Regions from separate parts of the Oceanobacillus sp. MO10714A genome, predicted to be linked through region 2. Evidence: a T-box and tRNA genes for the amino acid it is inferred to sense, from the RefSeq annotation. Region 2 holds a T-box; the other holds one or more tRNA genes.

Region 1 (4,438 bases), on a different contig from region 2:
AAAACTTTATTTCCCGACACCATTTTATATTCTGAATTTTAATTATATTGTACCAAGAAAAGGTGCTAATGTCATTCAAAAAGCACCTAAATTTCGTACAAATAAATGTACCTTTATTCAGTTCCAGATGCCAATGTTGGCGTCCAACAAAACAAGGCGAATTAAAACAAGTTTTATATTGGTTATCGTAAGCATTCTACTGTATGCCAACACCATGTAACCGTCAAGTAAAAATGAACACTTTTCGCTAAATAATTTTGGACCTAAATTAACTTAAATTGTAATATTAAATAAGATTTACCTAACATAATAATAGAGACCAATATTCAGTTTACGCCTGATTTGTCTAGAGTTTTTTCGAAAAATGTAAGTTGATGCTCAATCTGAAACCCCAGTCTTTTATATAGACGAATCGCCTTCGAATTGTCAGATTGGACACATAGAGTAACTTCTTCTATGGATGGAAATGTAAAAAGCCATTCTAAACCTTTTACAAGAAGAGAAGTCCCCAAACCTTTGTTACGCACCAGCGGAGTTACACCAAAAAATTCAATACTTCCTTCTCCAAACTCTGGCTCTGCCTCAGTGTAAAGATATCCTAGTAAATTACCATGTTCGTTTACAGCACCAAAAACAGTCGATGTTTCACTCAATCCATCTACCATTTCAGTACCAGTTAGGTAAGAATTAGGAAAAATTTGGTTGTGTAACTTTATCAATGAACTATAATGTTCACTTATTATTAGCGGGATTACATTGTCATTATTTACTCTTCTAAAAGATTGTTTGGAACAAGTTAAAATGGTCTCTTTACTAACAGAATCAAAAGAATATCTATTAGCCAAATCAACTACCATTAAATTATGATTATCCGGAAATAAGGAGACAGTCTGTATGGTATTCGGAATTTCTTTAATAGTGGATTCCCATAACAAAATAGATACCTTTAATGCATCTGCGCGGTCTACGAATGGTCCCCATATTTCGGCTTTTCCCCTTTCGTTATCAGCATCAAACCCACAGACTCCAACAACCTTATCGCTTTCCGTTGCTATAAAAAATGATTCACGTGCAGGTATATCTCCAAAGTCTTCCTCCAATGTATTAAAAATTTCATCCATCTTTTTCCCACAATAACCAATATGGTGTTCTAAATTTGAATTTAATCTGGAAATAAAGGCTGCAACATCTGCTAGTTTCGGATGACGTTGAATCTTTATCATATGAAAACCTCCCAAACTTTATAAAATGTAAGTATTTGAATCAGTTATGTCGACTAACCTATGAAAATCAGACCTTAAACAAGCGCTATTTAAGGTTGTATAATTGGAGATAAAGCTTCTTATGCTCACATCATCCCAGACGAACCGGAATGAAGCCGAAGACATATTCGAAGATGTATTACAGTCGAGAAGAAAATGAGGTTGTTAGCAAGGTTTTAACAATTGGTAAAATTTAGGGGCATTCGGAATCTGTTACACTTAAAACAAAAGGTCTGTACCCCTTGATATATAAGGGATACAGACCTCTGTTCTATAGTGATTCCGATTGGGCTCGAACCAACGACCTCTACCCTGTCAAGGTAGCGCTCTCCCAGCTGAGCTACGGAATCATTATTTTCAACTGCAAGATTTAGTATACAATACATTTATATTTCCTGCAAGCGAAACTTAACATTTTGTACTATTTTATGCTTGAATATCAATTTTCCCACCTAAATTTGGGTGACTTGCATCTGGTGCACTTACACTTTCGTCCAACATTTCTAGCATATCACCAGCTTGAACTTTCCCTGTATCCATCATCATCCTCATAACCGATAAGCTTGCTTGCTGTTTTACTTGGGCTTGGCTTAATGCTGTAGAAAGTTTTGCAATATCCATTTTCCTACCCCTTTCTCTCTGAATCCTTTAACTCTATCTATCATACCATATCTATGAAAGTTTCCAAGTCTCTCTTTCTATCAATTTGACAGCTAGGAGTAAACGAGAAGCTCCAACTGTATCGAACCATCTACCCTGTTAAAATATCTCTCTTCCAACTGAGCTATGAACCATCATTCTAATCGTATAGTTTATGTACTGACGTGCATTTTTTGCATAGAATTAAGCATTCTGTTCCCCTTTATTGCCTATTGCTGAAAATGTTTTTACATACAAAGGAGATAAAATCATGAGCGTGAGCGTTACTAGTAATCCATCAGACATTAAATCTATAAAAGTCCCATTAATCACAATGATGGATAGTAAAATCAAAACAATCAGGAGATAAACATAATCATATCTCATTTGTTTAAAAATAGGAGGTTTCATGTAAATAATACAGAAAACACCCACCATTACTAGCATGAATGCCATTTTTTCACCACCTTTTTCTAGTGTCGGAATACTTGTATTGTAAACACATTATTTGACTCACAGTTTAACTTAAAAAAACGGAAAATCAATCATCTCCAAACACCCCCACAAAACTTCGACACCCGAAATAAGATACTGGATAATTACCTACTAACACATTATAATAATTAAATAATTGTTATTATTTTACTTACTTGGAGGGTCAGCGTTTGAAAAATGTTTTTTCCTTTTTAAAACCATATAAAACATCCATTATTTTAGCATATATTTTTATGTTTTCTGAACTTATGATTGAGCTTCTCCTCCCTCTCTTTCTCGGTCTCATGATTGATCAGGGGGTGCTACAAGAAGATGTTGGGAAAATTACGATGTGGGGAGGAATCATGATTGGACTTGCAGCTTTATCCCTTATCGTTGGAGTGTTGAACTCATTCTACTCTTCTCATGTCAGTTTCGCCTTTGGTTTTGATTTGAGACAGAAGCTGTTCGCCCGCATCCAATATTTTTCCTTTAAAAGCTTAAGTAATTACCCTACTTCTGCACTTGTGACACGATTTACGAACGATATCCGCCAGATTCAAAATATGATCTTCATGGCGCTTCGTATTATGGCAAAAGCCCCGTTCCTTGTGCTTGGTGGAGTGACGATGGCATTTATTGTAAATGCTCGCCTTGCAATGATCTTTCTTCTGACCGTGCCTTTACTTATTCTCTTTTTATTCCTCGTGATGAAGTATGCTAGTAAGATGTTTTCTAAAGTACAGGCGAATGTCGATCACGTCAACCGAGTCATGCAGGAGAATCTTGCAGGTATGCGGATTATTAAAGCGTTTGGACGCCGGAATTTTGAAGAGATGCGTTTCATGGGGGCAAATAACGACCTTGCGATTTCGACAAAAAGGACTTTCCGTTTTGTGGAATCCACGATGCCTATCCTTTTATTTATTATGAACTTGAGCCTTATCTTCATCATCTGGTTCGGAAATATCCAGTCGCTCGCCGGGAATGCTGCGGTTGGAGAAGTTGTTTCTATCGTCAATTATGCACTCCGGGTAGCGATGGCGATTTCAATGTTCTCCTTTATTATCATCATTCTTTCGAGGACAAAAGCATCGGCAGAACGGGTGAATGAAGTGCTGACATTAGAAAATGAAAGTGAATCAGAATATGAAGTAGATAGAACGCATGATAACATTGAGATTAAGGACGGTACAGTGGAATATCGCAATGTTTATTTCCAATACCCTGCTTCAGATGAAATTATTTTGAACGATATTTCATTCACCATCCAATCAGGAGAAACCCTTGCGATTATGGGTGCTACCGGATCCGGGAAAACATCGATATTCCAACTCATGCCTCGGCTATATGATCCAACTAAAGGACAGGTGCTAATTGACGGTCGGTCTATTGATTCCTATCCCTTCGATACCTTAAGGGATAGTATCGGATATGTGCCACAGAATCCGCTCCTTTTCACCGGAACCGTTCGGGATAATATCGTTTGGGGAAAAGTCGGTGCGACTGACGAAGAAATGATACAAGCTGCGAAAGATGCACAGATTCACGATACAATCATGAGTTTACCTAAACAGTATGACACGAGAGTCGGGCAAAAAGGAGTGAATCTCTCCGGTGGGCAAAAACAGCGGATTTCGATTGCCAGGGCGCTGATCCGGAAACCGAAGATTCTCATGCTTGATGATAGTACTAGTGCCCTAGACCTTGCTACGGAAGCTAGATTGCTTGAGACTATTGAAGCATACAACTGTACAATAATGATCATTACTCAAAAAGTTTCCACAGCAAGGACTGCAGATCGGATTCTATTAATGGATGAAGGTGAAGTGCTCGCAGTGGGGACACATAATGAATTGATTAAACAATCCAGGCTCTATCAACAGATCGTAGAATCTCAGCACGGAAAGGAGTATGCACATGTCGAATAAGGACTGGAAGGCTCCCTTCCACTACGAGAAAATAAAGCTTGATTCCGTCCAGATTGATAAAGACAAACGGGCGAAAAATATGGGGGCTACCCTAAAAGGGATTTGGGCATATCTCTCCCGGCAGAAAGGGAT
Region 2 (4,438 bases):
CCAAATAAAGTTATATAACTGTCGACCCGCTTCCCCAAATTCATATTTATCCGTATTCTTCGTTACTTGATCAATCGTCTCGTTCAATCTTGTCAGGATCCATTTATCAGCAACTGAAAGATCTCCAGACAAATCAATATCTTCATAGTTGAAATCCTCTAAATTCATTAAGACAAATCGGGAAGCGTTCCAGATTTTATTCGCGAAATTCCAAGTCGATTCAACCTTTTCCCAGTGGAATCGTAAATCCTGTCCAGGCGTTGAGCCAGTTAACAAGAAGTAACGAAGGGAGTCTGCCCCGTATTTATCGATAACATCCATCGGGTCAACACCATTACCAAGAGATTTACTCATTTTCCTTCCTTCTGCATCACGGATTAATCCATGGATGAGCACATCTTCAAATGGCTTTTCCCCTGTAAATTCCTTCGACTGGAAAATCATCCGTGCTACCCAGAAAAAGATGATGTCGTAGCCAGTTACGAGTGCTTGAGTCGGGAAGTAACGTTTGTAATCAGCCGCTTCTGTATCCGGCCAGCCCATCGTAGAGAACGGCCAAAGGGCGGAGGAGAACCATGTATCAAGTACATCTTCATCCTGTTCCCAATTCTCATGATCACGAGGGGCTTCTCTTCCTACATAGATTTCTCCTGTTTCTTTATGGTACCAGGCCGGAATCCGGTGGCCCCACCACAACTGTCGCGAAATTACCCAATCACGAATGTTTTCCATCCAGTGGAGGTACGTCCGTTCGAATCTTTCTGGGAAGAAATTGACTTTATCGTCACTGTCTTGTAGCGCAACTGCAGCATCAGCAAGTGGCTTCATTTTTACGAACCATTGGGTCGATAGATACGGTTCAACAACTGCGCCGCTTCGTTCCGAGTGGCCAACCTGGTGGACCCTTTCCTCAATCTTCAGAAGGGCACCGATTTCTTCTAGATCTTTTACAATCTGTTCACGGCATTCAAACCGGTCCATACCTTCATATTTACCAGCGTTTTCATTCATCGTGCCGTCTTCATTCATAACAAGAACTCTTTCCAAGTTATGACGATTACCAATCTCAAAGTCATTCGGATCATGGGCCGGTGTTATTTTTACCGCACCAGAACCTAGTTCCATATCAACATAATCATCTGCAACGATTTCGATTTCTCTACCGACAAGTGGCAAAATTACCGTTTTCCCAATAAGATGTTGGTACCTTTCATCATCCGGATGAACAGCTACCGCCGTATCTCCAAGCATCGTTTCCGGACGTGTTGTAGCAATCTCGATAAACTCATCACTATCTTTGATTGGATATTTAAAGTGGTAAAATTTCCCTTCGACCTCTTCATGAATTACTTCAATATCGGAGAGAGCTGTTTTTGTTTGCGGATCCCAGTTGATAATGTATTCGCCACGGTAGATGAGTCCTTTCTCATAAAGCTTGACGAAAACCTCTTTAACCGCATCGGACAATCCTTCATCAAGCGTAAATCGTTCTCGCGAGTAATCAACACTTAAGCCAAGCTTTTCCCATTGTGAACGGATGAAAGAAGCATACTCTTCCTTCCATTCCCAAGATTTCTCAAGGAACTTTTCCCGTCCAAGCTCATAACGGTTCGTTCCCATCTTTTTCAATTCACCTTCAACTTTTGCCTGGGTTGCAATTCCTGCATGGTCCATCCCTGGAAGCCAGAGAACATCATATCCTTGCATTCGCTTCATACGGATAATCGTGTCTTGCATTGTCGTATCCCAAGCGTGCCCTAGGTGCAGCCTGCCCGTTACGTTTGGCGGCGGAATAACGATAGAATAAGGCTCCTTCTTCGGATCATTCGGGGCTTCAAAGAATTTCCCCTCCAGCCAAAATTGATAACGACCCGCTTCTACTTCATTTGGATTATATTTTGATGGCAATGTTACTTTTTTATCCGACATTACCGATCACCCTCCTTTAGTTTTAACAATTAAAAAACCCTTTCCATCCTTCAAAAAAGGACGAAAAGAGTTAACTTCCGTGGTACCACCTTTGTTTACAAATAAATATTTGTACACTCATCGACAGATATCGGCGCATAGCCGGCGTGCCTCTACTGTAATTCGAAGCAGCTGCATCAAGGGCGACCTTCCAGCACAACCTTCCTAGGAAATTCTCAGCAAATCATTTCCCTTCCTGTAGGCGTTCATCCTGTACTCTTCCCAATCATTTGCATCATTATATTTTAATTACCTTATATTGTATACACTTCACTTAAAAACGTCAACTCTAACCGGAACAAAAACGTGGCCACAACATACGATAAAGCATGGTACTTCATCATTTATAATGAGGTGAATGGTATGGGTCGGTATTATCGTTATCGCCTGCCTCCATGGGCGAGGCAATGCTTGTTCGTTTTAGAAAAAGCGATGGCGCCGTTATTAGTATATCAGCTTCTCCGTACGATTATACTTCCGACAACTTTAGATGTATTTTTACTAGGTGTTTTCGTATTTCTCTATATTGCTTTTTACTTGGAATGGTTTTAATCGTCTTTCCTTGCCCTTTGTTCAAGCATTTCTTGGAAACTCAACCCGAAGATTATTCGGCGATAAATCTGTTCAAGTTCAATAGACAACTGTATATGGGAAATGTTAGTTTCATTGGCTGTATGGTATTGCTCGACTAAGCGTAAATATGCTTCACTGTTCAGCAAATATAGGCAGAGTAAAGCTTGTTCCAGGGAAGTTAACGGATTCTCTTCCATATAGATGGAGAAGTTTTTCAGAAAGTGGCTCTTCAATTGTGACTCATGGATTGCTCCGTAACGGAACAAGTCCACTAAATCAAAGACCGCATGTTTATAACAGGCGCTTTCCCAATTAATAAAATAATGATCAAATATATGTCCGGCTTGTAAATTACCATGATTCAGACTGATTCCCCAACTCGACTCCTCCTCCGCGAGGGAAAGGATTTCATCTACTAGTTGACGGGAGCGGAAAAGGGAGAATCGTATATCACGATAATGGGTTAATACTTGCAGTTCAAAGGGAGATGGATAATGTTTTTGTTCTATGATTTCTATCCACGCAAGTAGCCGAGTTTCATCTTTCGTACAGTTTCCTTGATATGTCTGAAAACGATTCGCCAATTCATCCTTGTTTAATCGGTACAGATTTTTCGTTTGAACATGAATTCTACCGATTTGCCTATAGATGGACTGGATGCGATTTTCACCAATAAATCTAGTATTTGTCTCTATCCAAGGTGTCAGGTAATAAAACTCACCTGCAAACTCAACATACATTTTCCGATTCCGAGTTAAATAAACAGGGATGATTTCATGGAGGTTTTCCTGATTTGCGCGGGTGTAGACGGACACCCAATTTTCTATGGATTGTTTATCTAACCTGCTCCGTTTTAATGCATATTCTTTTCCGCCTGCCTTTACTTTATGCAGCCGGTCCGTAACAGCGACAATTGCCTGAGGATATATATTATAGGCTTTAAGAATTTCAGTTTGTTTCTCCATCTTGATAACCTCCGGAATGCTTAACATAGGAAAACCCCTTGCTTCCATTCACAAGGGGATTATTTCATTTCTTCGGGATATACAGTAACTGTCCCTCGCTAATATCAAAGTCTTCATCAAGTTTATTTTGTTTGATTAACTGCAGCGCACTAACTTGAAATCTTTCCGCGATTGATTCGATCGTATCGTCTTCTTGTGCAATGCAAATTCGCATTTTTACATAGCTTTCTTCCTCTTCATCGCGGAATATGTCTTTTAAATAACTAACATCATTTACAACTTCAGCCGTCTTTCCATCTTCTTCTACTTCCTCTTCTTCCTTCGCACGGATTATCAGTTCATTTTCTTGCACTTCTTCCCTTTCCAGTTCCCGTACTTCATTTACATCTATTACCTCTTCCACTTCCGCTTCTTCCTCTTGCTCCAACTCCTCTACTACTTCCTTGATCCTTTCCTCTTCTGCAACAACCTCTTCTCTTTCCACTTCAAATGTGAATGAGTCTGGTTCTTCGTCCTCTTCCGACTCTACTTTCCTTTCCTCTGTTTCTCGTTCTTGCCATAAATCGACTTCCGCTTTAATTCCTTGAATTTCCGCTACTGCAGTAAGCTGTAATTTTGAATTTGCCGGTAATTCATAATCAAAGTTAATAATTTCTATTCTAATATCATCCATGTTCTCAATCCGGTATTCCGGAACGGAAATATCTACAGGAAAACGATGATAAAATTCAGCCATATTATCTTCTTTACACTCTACTTTTTCCACAAACCTTCTCGCATCCAAATCATCAAGCTCATTTAGTGCAGGGTGATCTGTTTCGTCTATCCGTTGTTCATCGCGCATATATTCTCCCCGCAGTTCAATCTCGCCCCGGATGGACACGTACGTATCATATGGTTGAATCGTTATTTCCGGATTAAGTGAAACACCT

What was found. The T-box of region 2 lies ahead of SPD53_RS00320 (valine--tRNA ligase). A T-box ahead of a tRNA ligase gene usually reads a tRNA of that ligase, here a tRNA-Val.
Region 1: it has a tRNA-Val gene. The T-box ahead of SPD53_RS00320 (valine--tRNA ligase) is inferred to sense a tRNA for this amino acid. The anticodon was not compared.

What each region holds. Positions count from the first base shown of each region.
Region 1 is NZ_JAXHDC010000004.1:89,576-94,013, forward strand. Features, by position in the region: gene SPD53_RS05185 (GNAT family N-acetyltransferase) at 327-1,223, opposite strand; tRNA gene SPD53_RS05190 (tRNA-Val) at 1,540-1,612, opposite strand; gene SPD53_RS05195 (YjfB family protein) at 1,689-1,883, opposite strand; gene SPD53_RS05200 (hypothetical protein) at 2,106-2,357, opposite strand; gene SPD53_RS05205 (ABC transporter ATP-binding protein) at 2,567-4,306, shown strand; gene SPD53_RS05210 (ABC transporter ATP-binding protein) at 4,296-4,438, shown strand, end outside.
Region 2 is NZ_JAXHDC010000001.1:58,435-62,872, reverse strand. Features, by position in the region: gene SPD53_RS00320 (valine--tRNA ligase) at 1-1,929, opposite strand, end outside; T-box leader at 1,983-2,207, opposite strand; gene SPD53_RS00315 (hypothetical protein) at 2,332-2,520, shown strand; gene SPD53_RS00310 (hypothetical protein) at 2,517-3,506, opposite strand; gene SPD53_RS00305 (LysM peptidoglycan-binding domain-containing protein) at 3,571-4,438, opposite strand, start outside.